Regions from separate parts of the Bradyrhizobium sp. 2TAF24 genome, predicted to be linked through region 3. Evidence: riboswitches for the same ligand, from Rfam matches in the RefSeq annotation. Region 3 holds a riboswitch; each other region holds the start of a gene.
What was found. Region 3 has a riboswitch for cobalamin ahead of cobG (precorrin-3B synthase). Riboswitches for the same ligand answer to the same signal wherever they lie in the genome.
Positions count from the first base shown of each region.

Region 1: it holds a riboswitch for cobalamin, as region 3 does, so the genes downstream of both, AB4Z37_RS15950 (TonB-dependent siderophore receptor) here and cobG (precorrin-3B synthase) in region 3, are expected to answer to the same signal.
Region 2: it holds a riboswitch for cobalamin, as region 3 does, so the genes downstream of both, AB4Z37_RS03750 (TonB-dependent receptor plug domain-containing protein) here and cobG (precorrin-3B synthase) in region 3, are expected to answer to the same signal.
Region 4: it holds a riboswitch for cobalamin, as region 3 does, so the genes downstream of both, AB4Z37_RS03810 (DUF1636 family protein) here and cobG (precorrin-3B synthase) in region 3, are expected to answer to the same signal.

Region 1 is NZ_JBFRFW010000009.1:154,735-158,928, reverse strand. It holds gene AB4Z37_RS15955 (NAD(P)H-dependent oxidoreductase) at 1-975, opposite strand, end outside; cobalamin riboswitch at 1,298-1,522, shown strand; gene AB4Z37_RS15950 (TonB-dependent siderophore receptor) at 1,824-4,100, shown strand; gene AB4Z37_RS15945 (PepSY domain-containing protein) at 4,103-4,194, shown strand, end outside.
Region 2 is NZ_JBFRFW010000002.1:106,857-111,050, reverse strand. It holds gene AB4Z37_RS03750 (TonB-dependent receptor plug domain-containing protein) at 1-1,893, opposite strand, end outside; cobalamin riboswitch at 1,996-2,190, opposite strand; gene AB4Z37_RS03745 (hypothetical protein) at 2,174-2,476, opposite strand; gene AB4Z37_RS03740 (Lrp/AsnC family transcriptional regulator) at 3,029-3,532, opposite strand; gene hppD (4-hydroxyphenylpyruvate dioxygenase) at 3,655-4,194, shown strand, end outside.
Region 3 is NZ_JBFRFW010000019.1:8,908-13,101, forward strand. It holds gene AB4Z37_RS25970 (NAD(+) synthase) at 1-1,645, shown strand, start outside; cobalamin riboswitch at 1,771-1,984, shown strand; gene cobG (precorrin-3B synthase) at 2,205-3,371, shown strand; gene AB4Z37_RS25980 (precorrin-8X methylmutase) at 3,371-4,000, shown strand; gene AB4Z37_RS25985 (precorrin-2 C(20)-methyltransferase) at 4,003-4,194, shown strand, end outside.
Region 4 is NZ_JBFRFW010000002.1:121,508-125,701, reverse strand. It holds gene cobT (nicotinate-nucleotide--dimethylbenzimidazole phosphoribosyltransferase) at 1-70, opposite strand, end outside; gene cobS (adenosylcobinamide-GDP ribazoletransferase) at 208-954, shown strand; gene AB4Z37_RS03815 (histidine phosphatase family protein) at 954-1,535, shown strand; cobalamin riboswitch at 1,553-1,747, shown strand; gene AB4Z37_RS03810 (DUF1636 family protein) at 1,857-2,306, shown strand; gene cobU (bifunctional adenosylcobinamide kinase/adenosylcobinamide-phosphate guanylyltransferase) at 2,303-2,839, shown strand; gene cobW (cobalamin biosynthesis protein CobW) at 2,852-3,865, shown strand; gene cobN (cobaltochelatase subunit CobN) at 3,883-4,194, shown strand, end outside.

The DNA.
Region 1 (4,194 bases), on a different contig from region 3:
GAGCCCGATCAGATGATACGGCTTGTACATCGCTGCATAGCGCCCGCTGGCGTCGGTCTTGAGGCCGTACTGGCGGAAGCAATCCGCCGCATAGTCGTTCGGCGCCTCCAGCACCACATAGACACCCCAGCGCAGGTCACGGAACACCGGACGGCCGTCGCGCTCCACTGACGACACCACCTCGACCACACCAGCGCGTTCGAGCACGCCGCCGGCATCCCGCGGCCGCAGCACATGCGGCAGGTCGTCGACGCCGCAGGGCGGAAACGCAAGGCCTGCGGACGGCACGTCGAGGCCGGTAGCGTTGGCGATCGCCGCCATCTCGATGGCGGATTTGGTGCCGTCGAGGAAGGAATTGAACATCTGCGGGTTCATGCCCGCCGACTGCGCCTCGGCGGCGCTGAGGCCGTAATGCTTCCACACCTCGGCCGGCGTGACGTCGTGATAGAGCGGCAGGTACTTGGTGCCCTTGCCGGCGGCGACGACACGGAAGCCGGTGGCGCGCGCCCAGTCGACGAGCTCGGCGGTGAGCGCCGGCTGGTCGCCATAGGCCAATGAATAGACCACGCCCGCGCGGCGCGCCTCCTCCGCCAACAGCGGACCCGCAAGCACGTCGGCTTCGACATTGACCATCACGATATGCTTGCCGGCGGCGATCGCCGCACGCGCATGGCGGATGCCGACGGCGGGATTGCCGGTCGCCTCGATCACCACCTCGACAGCGGCATCGCCGATCGCCGCAAGACCGTCTTTCGTGAACGACGTCGCGGCGATCCGTGCCGCATCCCAGCCGACCGTGCGGCAGGCATCGCGCGCCCGCTCCGGATCGAGGTCGACGATGACGGCGACCTCGAGGCCCGCCGTGTGCGGCACCTGGGCGAGGAACATCGAGCCGAACTTGCCGGCGCCGATCAGCGCAACGCGAACCGGGCGGCCGGCGGACAGGCGCTTGTGCAGCAGATGATGGAGATTCATGAAGCGTCGTCTTTATGATGGTCAGGCCGGCGCAGGCGGCACGAGGATGGGCTGTCGCACGCGCGCCCATCGAACTGGCCCGCGAACCATAGGCGCACGCCTTCGCGAGTCAACCTGCGCAGGACCTCCCGCGTGAGCTGGACAACTCCGGCGCATGGCGGCGCGCGGCCGCGGACGACGACGCCACGCGACGGCGCCGAGGCCATCGCTGCCGCGCAGGGCGCACCGGCCGCCTGCCGTCACCGCCGCGACGGTGAGACCTATTGCCACAGCAAAGCATGTGCATCGACAATCGAGTCGATTGACGCCCACCGAACCACTGCCTATCGTCGCGGCGACGGTTCCTTCCGAGGATCAAAAGGGAATGCGGTGCAGGTTCGCCTCAAGCCGCAGCTGTCCCCGCAACTGTAAGCGGCGAGCCGATCGTCAGCACGCAGCCCGTAATCACGGGCGGTGATGCTCAAAGCCACTGGGCTGCTTCGCCCGGGAAGGTGACGATCAGCGACGACCCGCGAGCCAGGAGACCTGCCGTCAGCCGTGGTCACACGCGAGCACATCGGGCGGGGCGTCCTGGTGGAAGCCGATCCGTCGCCGTAGGGCGACCGGGGCGGCTTGCGTTCGCGGTGACGTGCCACGCTCACCGCGAGTCCCCGACTCATGATCTTCCCTTCCATGACAGCGCCGTCGCACGGCGCCGATCTCCCTTATCCAAGACATTCGGCAGCGATGTCGGCTGCGCGCACGTCGCCGGCCTCGCCCCATTGCGTGCCTCACCAGGCGTATGTAACGTTATAACATAACATACACTACATCGCCGCCACTGATCCTCACGCGAGTCATCAAACCCAATGTCTGTCCGTCCGATCGCAGCGCCGCGCCGCCGCGCCGCCCTGCTCTGCTCCATCGCCCTGTCGTCACTGCTGCTGCCCGCCGAAGTCTCCGCCCAGGGCGCGACCCAACCCGGCCGGCTCGACACCATCGAAGTGTCACCCCCGGCACAGGCAAAACCGAAACGCGCCGCCAGCAGGCGCGCCGAACGCGCGACGCGCACCCGACCGAGGCCTGCCGCAACCGCCGCGACGTCAGCGGGCAACGCACCTGCGTCATCCGCACCGCCCGCGACCGCGCTGCACCTCACTGCACCCGCAGCGAGCGGCAGCCGCCTCGGCCTCACCCCGCTGCAGACGCCTGCCAGCGTCGAGGTGATCAGCGCCGACACCATCGCCGCGCGCGGCCAGCACAGCGTGCTCGACGCCGTGACCCAGAACGCGGCGGGCTTCACCGCCACCCCGGCACCGGGCAATGGCGGGCTGTCGTTTGCGACCCGCGGCTTCGCCGGCAGCAACTCGGTGATGACGCTGTATGACGGCACCCGCTTCTATGTCGGCGCCGGCACCGTCACCTTCCCGTTCGACACCTGGACGGCGCAGCAGATCGAGGTGATGCGCGGCCCGGCCTCGGTGATGTACGGCGAAGGCGCGATCGGCGGCATCGTCAATGTCGTGCCGAAAAAGCCGATCACCACCGCGCACAACGAGGCCGAGGTCTCGCTCGACACCAACATGACGCGGCGGCTTGCGGTCGACAGCGGCGGCCCGATCAATCCCAATGTCTCCTACCGCGTCGCCGCCACCGGCAATATGTCCGACGGCTATGTCGACCGCGACAGGACCTCGAATGTCGCGGTCTCCGCCGCGGTGCGGGTGCAGGCGGCCGACAACCTCGCCTTCACGCTATCGAACGACTATGGCGACCGCAGCCCGTCGCGCTATTTCGGCACCCCGCTGATCAACGGCACGCTCGACACCGCGCTGCGCTATCAGAACTACAACACATGGGACAGCCAGATCCGCTACAAGGACAACTGGACCCAGTTCAAGACCGAATGGGACGTCGCCGACGGCGTCTCGGTGCGCAACACCACCTACTATCTCACCAGCAACCGGCACTGGCGCGACATCGAGGCCTATACGTTCAGCCCGGCGACCGGCCTCATCGGCCGCAACAGCTATATCGAGATCTTCCACGACCAGACCCAGCTCGGCACCCGCACCGACGTGACGCTGCGCGGCCACATCTTCGGCTTCAGGAACGAGTTCGTCGCCGGCTTCGACGTCAACCAGATCACCTTCGCCCACGTCAACAACTCGCCCTACAACGGTCAGACCTACGTTCCGCTCCTCAACTTCGATCCCGGCCTGTTCTCGGCGACCACCAGCCCGACGACGCCGGGCTACCATTCCCTGACCAACCAGTACGCGCTGTTCGCCGAGGATCGCCTGATGCTCACCGAGCAGCTCGCGCTGGTCAGCGGCGTGCGCTTCGACCGGCCGACCGTCAACCGCACCGACGACCGCATCCCCGCCAACAGCTTCGAAACCTCGCTGTCAGGCACGAGCTGGCGCGCCGGCCTCGTCTACACCCCGATCGAGAACCTGGCGTTCTATGGTCAGTACGCCACCGCCGTCGACCCGGTCGGCAACCTGATCACACTCAACACCAGCCAGAAGAACTTCCAGCTCGCCACCGGCCGGCAGGTCGAGGTCGGCGTCAAGCAGTCGTTCTGGGGCGGCCGCGGCGAGTGGACGCTCGCCGCCTACGACATCGTCAAGAACAACCTGTTGATTCCGGATTCGACCAATCTGGCGGGCCCGTCGCTGCAGGTCGGCCAGCAGTCGTCGCGCGGCATCGAGGCGAGCCTCGGCCTCACGCTCAACGACGCCTGGCGGGTCGACGGCAATGTCGCGCTGCTGCGCGCCAAGTACGACAACTTCTCCGCCGTCGTCGGCGGCAAGCTGGTCAACTATGCCGGCAATGTGCCGTTCAACGTGCCCCAGCAGGTCGGCAATGCCTGGGTGACCTGGAATTTCGCGCCGAACTGGTCGGCCAACGCCGGCGTGCAGGTGGTCGGGTCGATGTACACCGACGCCGGCAACACGCTGCAGCGGCCGTCCTACGCACTGGTCAACGCCGGCCTGCGCTGGCAGCCGGACGCACAGACCACCGTGGCGCTGCGCGTCTATAACCTGTTCGACAAGGTCTATGCCGTGTCGGCGCCTTACAGCGGCCAGTGGCTGCTGGGCATGCCGCGCACGGCGGAACTGTCGGTCAACGTCAAGTTCTGACGATGAACCTGCGGATCGTGCGACGGGCCAAACGCTGGCTCTATATCATCCACCGCTGGATCGGCATTGCCACATGCCTGCTGTTCGCCATGTG
Region 2 (4,194 bases), on a different contig from region 3:
GTCCTGATAGCGCTGGTTGAACAGGTTATCGATGCGCCCGAACAGTTTCATCTGGTCGTTGATGGTGTAGTCGGCCGCGAGGTTGACGACGGTGTAGCCCGGTGCGGTCATCCGCGGGATGGAGAAATCGCGGCTGCTGTCGATGAAGCTGCCGACATAGAGCACGGTTCCCGATACCGACAGCACCGCAGAGGGCGACCAGTTCGCCGTCACGCTCGCCTTGTTCTTCGGACGTCGCAGCAGTTCGAGGCCGGTCGTCTTGTCGATCGCGCGGGTATAGGTGTAGTCACCGCGCAACTGAACGGTCTCGGAGACGGTCCAGGTCGCGAACGTCTCGACGCCTTCGGTTTCTGCCGCGCCGATATTGACATAGGTCGAGCTGAAGGTCGCCGGGTTCGACACGGTGTTGATCAGGTCGGTGATGTCGTTGTGGAAGTAGGTGGCGCCGAAGCGGAAGCGGTCGCCGACCGGTTGCTCGAAGCCGGCGTCGTAGCCGGTGCTCTGCTCCGGTTTGAGGTTCGGATTGGCAAAGAACAGGAACGACGGATAGTCGACATAGAGCTGGCTCAGGGTCGGGGCCTTGAAGCCGGTGCCATAGCTCGCCTTCAGCCTGGTCTCGGTGCCTGGAATGATGTAGGCGGGCACCACGCGCCAGGTGGTGTGGTCGCCGAAGCGGTCGTTGTCGTCGAGGCGGATGTTCGACACCACGAACAGCCGCTTGAAGAATTCAGATTGCAGCTCGAGATAGGCGCCTTTGTTGACGTTCTCGGCGAATACCGTGGCAGTGTTGAGCTGCTCTCGCTCGTGCTCTGCGCCGATCACCAGGGTCTGCGCCGGCAGCAGGGCCAGCACGCCACGCCAGTCATATTTCACGCGATCGCCGGTGTTGGTGGAGTTGCCCGCGCTCGGATCGGCATTGAAATTCCAGTGGCTGGCGTAGTTCACGCCGAAATAGTTCTTGAAACGGCCGTCCAGCAGCGACCATACGCCCTCGGCGCGGGTGAAGATCTGCCGTACCTGCTGCGTGCTCTGGGTCGGGCTCGGTGTGCTGGAGAAGGTGACGGGATTGAAGGTGTCGCCGGTGAAGCGCAGCGTCGCGTCGGTGTAGCGGGCCGTGACGTTGAGGGCGAAATCGTCGGTGACGTCGACGCCGAGCTTCGTGGAGTATGTCATGTTGTCATACCAGTTGCCGATCGCCCGCTGCCCCGGCGGCAGAAGCTCGGATGGCGTGACCGGCGTGTTGGATGACGCGAAGTGTGAGACATTGAAGGCGTAGCTGATGCGGTCCTGTGATCCGCTGAGGCCGACGTCCTGGTTGAACGTGCCGAACGAGCCGCCCTCGATGCTGGCGGTCGCCCGCGGCGGACCTTCGCCCTTCCTGGTGGTGATGGAGATCACGCCGCCGATCGCATCGGCGCCGTAGAGGCCGCTCTGCGGTCCCCGCAACACCTCGATGCGTTCGATGTCGCTGGTGAGCAACTGGCCGAGATCGAACACGCGGTTGACGTCGCTGGGATTGCTGACGTCGATGCCGTCGATCAGCACCTTGGTGTGGTTGGCGTTGGTGCCGCGGATGAACACGGCGGTGAGGCCGCCGGGGCCGCCGCTCTGGACCACATTGAGCCCGGGCACGGTGGCGAGGGCGTCAGGCACCGTGCGCCGCTGGTCACGCTCGAGGTCCTTGCCGGAGATCACCGTCACCGAATTGCCGATCTGCTCGGCCGGCGTTTCCGTCCGCGTGGCGCTGACGACGATCTCGGGCAGATTCTGGGCCGCCGTCGGCGCCGGTTGAGCGCGGGCCTGGGAGATGGCGGTGAAGAGCAGTGGTGCGGCGATGGAGGTGACCACCGCCTGGCGGCGGCGCGACTTTGACGCAGTGAAAACAGCAGACATGGAGCCCTCGGTTGACGGCAGTGGCACGTCACAGCAACCGGGGCCCATGCGAGCGTTCACCCTCATGGAACCAATGCCTGTACTCCCCGACCGGCATCGTCGCGTGTGACCACGTTGACGGCAGGTCTCCTGGCTCGCGAGTCATCGCTGCGCCATCGCCTTCCCGGGTCCGAGGGCCCAGTGGCAACGGATGGCTGGCTCGTCGCTTACAGTTGCGGGGGCAGCTGCGGCATCGGAGGGGATCCTCACCGCATTCCCTTTTGATCCCAAATGGGAACCGTCAACCAGACGTTAAGATTTGGCCGTGTCGGGCGTCAATAGCCGCCGGCTGCGGTGCGGCAGGGCGGCTGAAAGTGTTGCGCGTTTGTCTCAGAACGCGACGTGTCAGCGCGGTGCGGTTAACCTTTGGAACGACATTGGAACGAAACACGCCCGAATCGGCCGAATCGCCATGGCGCTCGATCGCGCCCGCCTCATCTGGGGATTGCGCGGATGCGCGGGTACAAGATGAAGATCGGGCTTCGGCACCGATCACGATCGTTTCATTATGCGGCGTGCTGCAATCGTTAATTTCGCGAGACATGGCCGGGCTTGTGTGCGCCTGTCGCCGCCAGGTGCCGTCACGATCAGTGGCATCGCGCAGAACAAGGCATTTGTGTCGAAATGTAACGAACCGCGCTCGTGCCGTTAACATTTCGAACGCTGCCGGAACGAAACGAGGGCGAATCGGCCGAATCGCCGTGATCGTCGATCGCGCCCGCCTCATCTTGGGACCGGCGAATGCATGGCTACAAGATGAAGATCGGCTTCGGGACAGATTGCGATCGCTTCATCGCGCGACGTGTCGCAATCGTTAATTTTCGCGAGAGGCGGCCGGGCTTGGTGTGTACCTGCAGCGGCCAGGTGTCGTCGCCAGCCAGCGACTTCGTGCAGAACAAGGCATTTGTGTTGAAATGTAACGAGCGCGATGAGCGCCTTTAACGTTTCGAACAACGGCGGAACGAAACAGGGGCGAATCGGCCGAATCACCCGGGCGCGATACCAGGCCATGCTTGATCTGGTGATGTCGGCCGCATGCACCACAACATGGCGTTGGCGTCTTTTCAGTCGTGGCGACGCCCGACGTCTCAAATCGTTAACGCCCGCCAGCGGGGCGCGGCCGGCCAAGCGGCAGCTTCCGCGTGGTCTTGAGGCAATCCAGCACGATCGACGAGCGCACATGGGCGACGCTGTCGTGCGGCATCAGCACATTGTTGACGATGTCAGACAAGCTCTTGAGGTCGCGCAGTGCGATCTTGAGCATGTAGTCGGCGTCGCCGGTGAGGGCGAAGGCCTCCTGGATATCGTCGACCCGCAGCACCAGGTCACGAAAGCGCTTGGCGTTGTTCGGCGAGTGGGTGGCGAGCGTGATGTGCACCAGGGCGATGACATTGAAGCCCAGCGCCTCATTGGCGAGGTCGGCATGATAGCCCTGGATGATGCCATCCTCCTCGAGCCGGCTGCGGCGGCGCGAGCACTGCGAGGCGGACAGGCCGGCGATATCAGCCAGCTCCTGGTTGGTCAGGCGCCCGTCATCCTGCAGGGCGGCGAGAATCTTCAGATCGAAGGCGTCGACCGCGACGGTTCCCATCGATGTCATGCAGAAGAAGCCTCCTAGATGCACAGATCGTGCGTGTTCGTGCCGGAAAGCGCCCCATTATGCATGAACATTGTGTCCGATGTGAATGAAAATGTCGGCATCAAAGTCCAGGGAGAGCCGCGATGGGTCCGTTTCCGCACGATGCGCCAGCCGCCACCATTTCCGACCACAACCCGATGGGGACCGACGGCTTCGAGTTCGTCGAATACGCCCACCCGGAGCCGGAGCAACTGCATGCCTTGTTCCGCCTGATGGGGTTCACCGCGGTGGCGCGGCATAAGACCAAGGCGATCACTGTGTACCGCCAGGGCGACGTGAACTATCTCGTCAACGAACAGCCGGGCACTCACGGCCACAGCTTCGTCGCTGCCCATGGCCCGTGTGCGCCGTCGATGGCGTTCCGGGTGGTCGATGCGCGTCGCGCCTATGAACGCGCCATTTCGCTCGGCGCCGAACCAGCGGACATTCCGTCCGCGCAGAAGACCCTCGACGTTCCCGCGATCAAGGGGATCGGCGGCAGCCTGCTGTATTTCGTCGATCAGTATGGCGCCAAGGGTTCGGCCTACGACGCCGAGTTCGAGTGGCTCAATGGCCGCAATCCGCGGCCCGAAGGCGTTGGCCTCTATTATCTCGACCATCTCACCCACAACGTCCATCGCGGC
Region 3 (4,194 bases):
TGCGGGCATGACGGGGCTCGAGATCGCGATCGCCGGTATGGTTGCGCCCTTCGGCGTCGACCTGCTGTTTGCGGCCGACGACGTCCCCGGGCTCACGGTCGGCATCGAGATCTGCGAGGACATGTGGGTGCCGGCGACGCCGGGGGCGGAATTGGCGCTGGCGGGAGCGAGCGTCCTGCTCAACCTCTCGGGCAGCCCGATCACCATCGGCCGGGCGCGGTCGCGCGCGCTGCTGTGCCAGTCGTTCTCGGCACGCTGCCTCGCCGCCTATGTCTATGCCGCCGCCGGCGCCGGCGAATCCACGACGGACCTCGCCTGGGATGGGCAGACGTCGATCTTCGAGAACGGCGTCCTGCTGGCCGAAGGCGAACGATTCGCTCAGGAAGGGCAGATCACGCTCGCCGATGTCGACCTCGACCTGCTGCGCCAGGAGCGGCTGCTGATGGGCACCTTCGACGACAACGCCCGTCAGCGCGACGGGCGTGGCCAGAGCTGGCGACGGATCGCGTTCACGCTGCAGCCGCCCATGGCGGATGTCGGCTTTCTCAGGACGATCGAGCGCTTTCCGTTCGTGCCGAGCGATGAAGCGCGGCTCGAGCAGGACTGCTATGAAGCCTACAACATCCAGGTGGCAGGCCTTGTGCAGCGGATGCGGTCGACCAGCACCAAGCGGGTGGTGATCGGGGTGTCGGGCGGACTGGATTCGACCCATGCACTGATTGTCGCCGCCAAGGCCGTCGATCTGCTCGGCCTGCCACGGACCAACGTGCTCGCCTATACGATGCCGGGCTTCGCGACCGGCGACCAGAGCAAGACATTCGCCTGGGACCTGATGCGCGCGCTCGGCGTCAGCGCCTCCGAGCTCGACATCCGGGCGACGGCGACACTGATGCTGAAAGAGATCGCGCATCCGTTCGGCCGTGGCGAACCCGTCTATGACATTACCTTTGAGAACGTGCAGGCCGGATTGCGCACAGACTATCTGTTCCGCCTGGCCAACCATCATCATGGCATCGTCATCGGCACCGGTGATCTGTCGGAGCTCGCGCTCGGCTGGTGTACCTATGGCGTCGGCGATCAGATGTCGCATTACAACGTCAACTCCGGCATTCCGAAGACGCTGATCCAGCACCTGATCCGCTGGGTCGTCGCCTCGCGACAGTTTCCGGACGAGGTCGGCAAGACGTTGACGGCGATCGTGGCGGCGGAAATCTCGCCGGAGCTCGTGCCGGTCGGGGCCGGCGAGAAGCCGCAGAGCACGGAGGCCGCGATCGGCCCCTATGCCCTGCAGGATTTCAATCTGTTCTACACACTAAGCTATGGCTTCCGCCCGTCGAAGATCGCCTTCCTGGCGCTGCGGGCCTGGCAGGAGGTCGGGGCGGGCGCGTGGCCGCCGGGCTTTCCGGCGCCGATGCGGCGGGCTTATGACCTCGGCGAAATTCGCCATTGGCTCGAGGTGTTCGTGCGGCGCTTCTTCGCCTTCAGCCAGTTCAAGCGCTCGGCGATGCCGAACGGTCCCAAGGTGTCCGCGGGGGGCGCGTTGTCGCCGCGCGGCGACTGGCGCGCGCCGTCGGACGGAAATGCCGCGGTGTGGCTCGACGATCTCGACCGCAACGTGCCGCGCGAGGTGATCAAAGCGCCCTGACGCGACGGGCCTGATGGGCGCCGTCGGTGCCGGACGAGCCGGGCGGCACGCTATATGTATCCGCCGCTATTTGCCGCCGTCCCATCATCTTGCGGGCCCGATGGCTTGACAAGTCGCGGGCTTGGGCAAATGGTACCGCCGTTGGTTCCTGTCCCAGACAGGCGAAGAGGGAATGCGATCGGGCTCGTGCCATCAGGCAGGGCCCGAAGTGCAGCCGCCCCCGCGACCGTGACCGGAGAGATGCCCACAGGCCACTGACCCGACCGGGTCGGGAAGGCGGGATCGAAGGGAAAACCCCGCTCCGCAAGCCGGGAGACCTGCCAACGCAGTGCTTGAAACCGGCGGACGGGGTGTTCCGCGACGGGGGAGCGAACCTTGCAATCATCGGTTCGCGCGCCTCATCGCCTCCCACCGAAACTTCCAAGAGGGCGATGACCATCACGCTTCATGTCTGTGTCACCTGCCATGCCGGCGAGATGCCGGGCACCGGCGGGATCGCACGTGATCGGCGCACGGTCCTCGGAATGTGGCGTGCCGCGACCGCCTCGCGGGCCGTCTCATGAGCGCCGTCGCGATCAAGGGCTGGTGCCCCGGCGCGCTGCGGCCGATGCAGTCCGGGGATGGGCTGGTGGTCCGGATACGGCCACGGGGCGGCCGAATCGATGCACGGCAGGCGGCGGGCGTCGCGGCGCTCGCGGAACGGTATGGCAACGGCCTGATCGACCTGACCGGCCGGGCCAACCTTCAGATCAGGGGCGTCAGCGACGCCAGCCACACGCCGCTGATCGACGGACTGGCGCGGCTTGGGCTGCTCGATTCAGATGGCGCGGCCGAGGCGCGGCGCAACATCCTGGTAACGCCATTCTGGGGGGCAGGCGATGATGTCACCGCGCTCGCGGCGGAACTCGAAGGCGCGCTTGCGGTTGGTCCCGCCGGCCTTCCGACCAAGTTCGGCTTTGCCGTTGATTGCGGTGAGGAGCGGGTGCTGACCGGCGCGTCCGCCGATATTCGGATCGAACGCGACATCGCCGGCGGGCTGATCGTGCGGGCCGATGGCGTCGAGCGAGGCTGCGCTGTGACACGGGCAGAGGCGGTGCCCGCCGCGCTGGCCCTTGCCGAGTGGTTCGTGACGTCGGCAGGCGCTGCGAACGGACGCCGGCGGATGGCCGCGCATCTCGGCGCCGGCGCGCGCCTGCCGGAAGCTTTTCGTGCGGATGTCAGGCTTTCGCGCGCCCGCGCCGTGCCGCATCCCGCCTGCTATCCGCTTGGCGTGATGATCGGCGTGGCGTTCGGGCAGCTCACCCACGCCGCGCTTGCAGATCTTGCCGGGCGGGTGCAGGGCCTGCGCTTGACGCCATGGCGCATGATCCTGGCCGAGGGACTTCAGGAGATGCCGCGCGACGACAACGTCTTCATCACGCGCGCCGACGATCCGCGGCTGCGTGTCGTCGCCTGCAGCGGCGCGCCGGCCTGTAGCGAGGCGTTGGCCGATACACGGACGCTGGTGGCTGCGCTTGCACCGTATCTTGCAGCCGATTCCCGGCTTCACGTTTCAGGGTGCGCCAAGGGCTGTGCCCAATCCGGGCCTGCATCGATCACGCTGGTCGCGACCCCCAATGGGTTCGATCTCATTCGCGACGGCTCGACGCGGGATGCGCCTGTCCGGCATGGACTGAGCAAGGCAGATCTGGTCGCAGATCCCGCGATTCTGGTGGGAGGGCGCTGATGCCGCATGTCTACGAAACCGATGGCGCGGCGATCTATCGTCAATCCTTCTCGATCATCCGGGCGGAGGCCGACCTCGCGCGCTTTTCGGCCGACGAGGAACCGGTGGTGGTGCGCATGATCCATGCCGCGGGGATGGTGGGGCTCGAGCGCCATGTGCGCTTCACGCCGGGCATGGCGAGTGCCGCGCGCGCCGCCTTGCAGAACGGCGCGCCCATTCTCTGCGATGCGCGCATGGTCTCGGAAGGAATCACGCGTGCACGGCTGCCGGCCGGCAACGCCGTCATCTGCACGCTCGGTGATCCGGCAGTGCCGGGCCTTGCAAAGGCGATGCACAACACCCGCTCCGCGGCCGCGCTGGAGTTGTGGCGGCCGCATCTCGACGGCGCGATCGTCGCCATCGGCAACGCGCCGACCGCGTTGTTTCACCTTCTCAACATGCTGGATGATCGCGGTTGTCCACGACCGGCGGCGATCATCGGCTGCCCGGTCGGCTTTGTCGGTGCCGCCGAATCCAAGGCGGCGCTGATGGCCGGTCCACCCACGCCGGCCCTCACGGTGGAAGGGCGCCTGGGAGGCTCGGCGATCACCGTTGCCGCGGTCAACGCGTTGGCGAGCCGGAGCGAATAACCATGGGACGTATCATTTGCTGCGGCCTCGGGCCGGGCGATCCCGATCTGATGAGCGTGCGCGCCGACCGCGAGATCCGCGCGGCGCGACATGTCGCCTACTTCCGCAAGAAGGGGCGTCCCGGCCAGGCCCGGCGCATCGTCGAGGGCATGCTGGCTGAGGATGTCAGCGAATATCCGATGGAATATCCTGTG
Region 4 (4,194 bases), on a different contig from region 3:
CCGCCTGGGCGTTGCCGTGCGAAGGGTCGCGGCAGAAGGCGCGGATCTCGTCGAGCGTCTCGAAGGGCATGAAAAACCTGTCGGGCGGGACTGCGAACCCTCGATCCCACCGCAGGGAGGGGCTGTCAATGGCGGAAAACGGAAGCAATTTTGGCAGGGCGCGTGTATGCAGCAAGGCGATGCCGTCCGATTGTTGCTGCCGTGCCCATGCATGACTGGTTCGACGATTTCCGCCTTGCCGTGACCTTCCTGACGCGGGTGCCGCTGGCGCCGCCGGCGGGCCCCGTCGACGTGCCGCGGGCGATGCGCCTGTTTCCGCTGGTGGCGGCTGTCATTGGCCTCGCCGCAGGGCTGTTCGACCTCGCGCTGCTGCGGCTCGGCCTGCCGCCTCTTGCCGCAGCAGCGCTGACACTGGGCGCCAGCGCGTGGCTGACCGGCGCGCTGCACGAGGATGGCCTTGGCGACGTTGCCGATGGTTTCGGCGGCGGACGCGACATCGCCGCCAAGCTCGCGATCATGAAGGACAGCCGGCTCGGCAGCTACGGCATGCTGGCGATGATCACGAGCTTCGCCGCCAAGCTCGCGGCGCTGGCCGCGCTGCCGCTGCACGCGGTGGTGCCGGCGCTGGTGGCGACCCATGCGCTGGCACGCAGCCCGCTGCCGGCGCTGGCCTTGCTGCTGCCGCCGGCGCGCAGCGACGGCCTTGCCGCCAGCGCCGGTCGGCCCGATCAGGCCACGGTGCTGACCGCGATGACGGTTGGCGGTGCCATCGCTCTCATTTGCCTGCCGTTCGGCACCGCGCTCGGCGCCATCATGGTGACCGTGTTTGGCGCTGCTGTCATGGGTTGGCTGGCTCGCCGCCAGATCGGCGGCTACACCGGCGATGTGCTCGGTGCGGCCGAACAGGTAGTGGAGGTCGTGGTGCTGCTCCTGCTGTCGGCTCGGTTGGCATGATGACGGATGTCTCCCGGCTGTGGTTGATCCGCCATGCGCCGGTCGATGGTCCGCGGGGCGTGATCCATGGACCGGATGCGCCTGCCGACGTGTCGGATCATATCGCGCTGGCTGGCTTGCGGCGCCTGCTGCCGTCTTCCGCCACCAGCTTTTGCAGTCCGGCCCGGCGCACCCGCGAAACCGCCGCGGCGCTTGGGCTCACGCCGCAGCTCGCCCCGTTGTTTCGCGAGCAAGATTTCGGTTCCTGGACGGGACGCCGGCACGACGACCTCGCCGCCGAGATGGGCGATGCCTATCGGGCGTTCTGGGCTGCCTCCGCCACCAACCGGCCGCCCGGTGGCGAGAGCTTTGTCGACCAGATCGCGCGGGTGTCGCGAGGGTTCGCGGCCTTGCCTGACGGCGAGGCGGTGCTGGTGGTGCATTCGGGAACCGTGCGGGCGGCGCTGGCGATCGCGCTCGACCTTGCGGCGGAGAATGCGCTGCGTTTTGTCATCGATCCGCTGTCGCTGACCCGGATCGATCGGCTGGCGTCGGGATGGCGGGTCGCGGCCGTCAACCAGTCGTCGGTTTCGCGCGGTTGACCCCGGCGATGGCCGCAGATACCGTGCCGGCCGATGGTTCCTTCCCCGGTGGAAGGTGAAAAGGGAAGCCGGTGCGAGCTCGTCTCAAGGCCGGCGCTGCCCCCGCAACTGTAAGCGACGAGCCTGTGCCGAAGCCACTGGGAGGTCCCGGGAAGGCGGCGATCAGGCCGCGACTCGCAAGCCAGGAGACCTGCCATCAGGACTTGTGCTTTGGAGGCGTCGGGGCGGGGTGCACCGGACGGGAGCGTTGACCGATGGCCCGTGCCATCGCGCGATCCGACAAAGCTCGCGGCCCTAGAAGCCACGCCTTGAGAGCTTGTGATGGATCGATCCGAATCCCCGTCCGATGCGCCTACGGTGACCGCGCCCGAGGCCCGTGCGGATGTTCAGCCGGATGTCGTTGTCAGCGTCTGCACCACCTGCCGCGCGGCGGATGCGCCGCCGACGGTCGGGCCCGCGCTGCTCGCGGCGCTCCGCGAGGTGTTCGAGGCCGGTGGCGAGCCCGCCCGGGTTCGTGCGGTGCAATGCCTCAGCGTCTGCAAACGGCCGGTGACCGTCGCGGTGTCCGGCGCCGACCGCTACACTTTCCTGTTCGGTGATCTCGATGTCGAGCGCGGCGTGCCGGCGCTGACCAGCTTCGTGTCCGCGTACCGCATGTCGAACTATGGCCTGGTGCCGTGGCGGTCGCGCGCGGAGGTGCTGCGCAAAGGCACCGTGGCGCGCATTCCGCCGGCGATCTGGTCGCCGGACGATGGCGAGCCGCCCAAATGAGCGTGCTGCAAACCACTCTGGTGCTTGGCGGCGCGCGCTCGGGCAAATCCTCCTTCGCCGAATCGCTGATCGCGGCCAGCGGCCTTGCGCGGATCTACGTCGCGACGGCGGCCGCAGGCGACGACGAAATGCGTGCGCGCATCGCGCATCATCGCGACCGGCGTGGCGCCGGCTGGACCACCCGCGAGGTCGAGCTCGATCTCGTCGAGGTCCTTGCGCGCGACAGCGACGTGGACGTTGCCGTGCTGGTGGACTGCCTGACGCTGTGGCTCTCCAACCTGATGCACGCCGGCCGCGATGCCGCGCGCGAGGGCACGCGCCTCGCCGACTGGCTGCGTAACGCAACTTGTCCCGTGGTGCTGGTGTCCAACGAGGTCGGCCTCGGCCTTGTCCCGGAGACACCGCTCGGCCGCAGCTTCCGGGATGCCCAGGGACGCCTCAACCAGACCATCGCCGCAGCCGTGCCCGAGGTCGCCTTTGTCGCGGCGGGGCTGCCGCTGTGGCTCAAACGTTCGTCCATTCCACCTGCCTGATCCGGAGTTCGCATGTCCCGTGTTCCCGTCACCGTCCTCACCGGCTTTCTCGGCGCCGGCAAGACCACCCTGCTGCGCTCGCTGCTCACCCAGGCCGGCGGTCGCCGCATCGCGGTCATCGTCAACGAATTCGGCGACGCCGGCTTCGATGGCGGCCTTGTCGAGGAATGCGCCGCCAAGGCGTGCGCCCCGGGCGATATCGTCGAGCTGACCAATGGCTGCATCTGCTGCACGGTGGCGGATGATTTCATTCCGACCATGGACAAGCTGTTGTCGCGCGAGCGGCCGCTCGACGCCATCGTCATCGAGACATCTGGCCTGGCGCTGCCGCAGCCGCTGCTGAAGGCGTTCGCCTGGCCTGATGTGCGCACCCGCGCCACGGTGGATGGCGTGGTCACGGTGGTCGACGCGCTGGCGCTGTCCGAAGGCCGTGTCGTGCTCGACGAGGAGGCGCTGGGCGAGCAGCGTGCCGCCGATCCCTCGCTCGATCACGACGATCCGATCGAGGAGGTGTTCGAGGATCAGCTCGCTTGCGCCGACCTCGTCGTGCTGTCGAAGTCCGACCTTGTGGCGCCGCAGGCGCTGGCGGAGATGGAGAGCCGTCTCGCCGCCGTGGTGCGGTCCGGCGTGCGGCTGGTGCGCTCCGAAGGCAATCTGCCCGCCGATGTGCTGATCGGCCTCAAGGCAACGGCCGAAGACGATCTCGCTGCGCGTGCCGGTCACCACGGTGAGGAAGAGGAGCACGACCATGATGACTTCGAGAGCATCGTGGTGACGCCATCAGCCGCGTCGGATCTCGACGGTGTGCGGGCGCGTGTGGCGCAGGCCCTCGCTCTGGATGGGGTGCTGCGCGTCAAGGGGCATGCCCGTATTGACGGCAAGCCGGCGCCGGTAGTGGTGCAGGCGGTCGGCAGCCGGGTCGAACTGGCGTTCGGACGTCCTGATGCGGCGCAAGCCGAGCACCTCGTCGTCATCGGTCTGAAGGGTTTCGACGGCGACGCGGCACGCCGCGCGCTCGCCGGCTAGGAGGTTACGACGATCCGATGCACCTCAAGCTCGACACCAGCGGTGGCATCGACGACGGCGACGTCGCCCGTGATCTCGGGCAGCCGACGACCGACATCGTCGTGCTGTCGGCGGCCGACAGCGAACTCGCGGCGTTCGGCGCCGCGGCCGCACGGCTGGGAGCGGACTTTCCATCGCTGACGCTGACCAATCTGCTGGCGCTTGGTCACCCGGCTTCGGTCGATGCCTATGTCGAGCGGACGCTAAGCGCAGCGAAAATCGTCGTGCTGCGCATGCTCGGCGGCGAAAGCTACTGGCCGCATGGCATCGAGAGCCTGCGGGCCGATGCG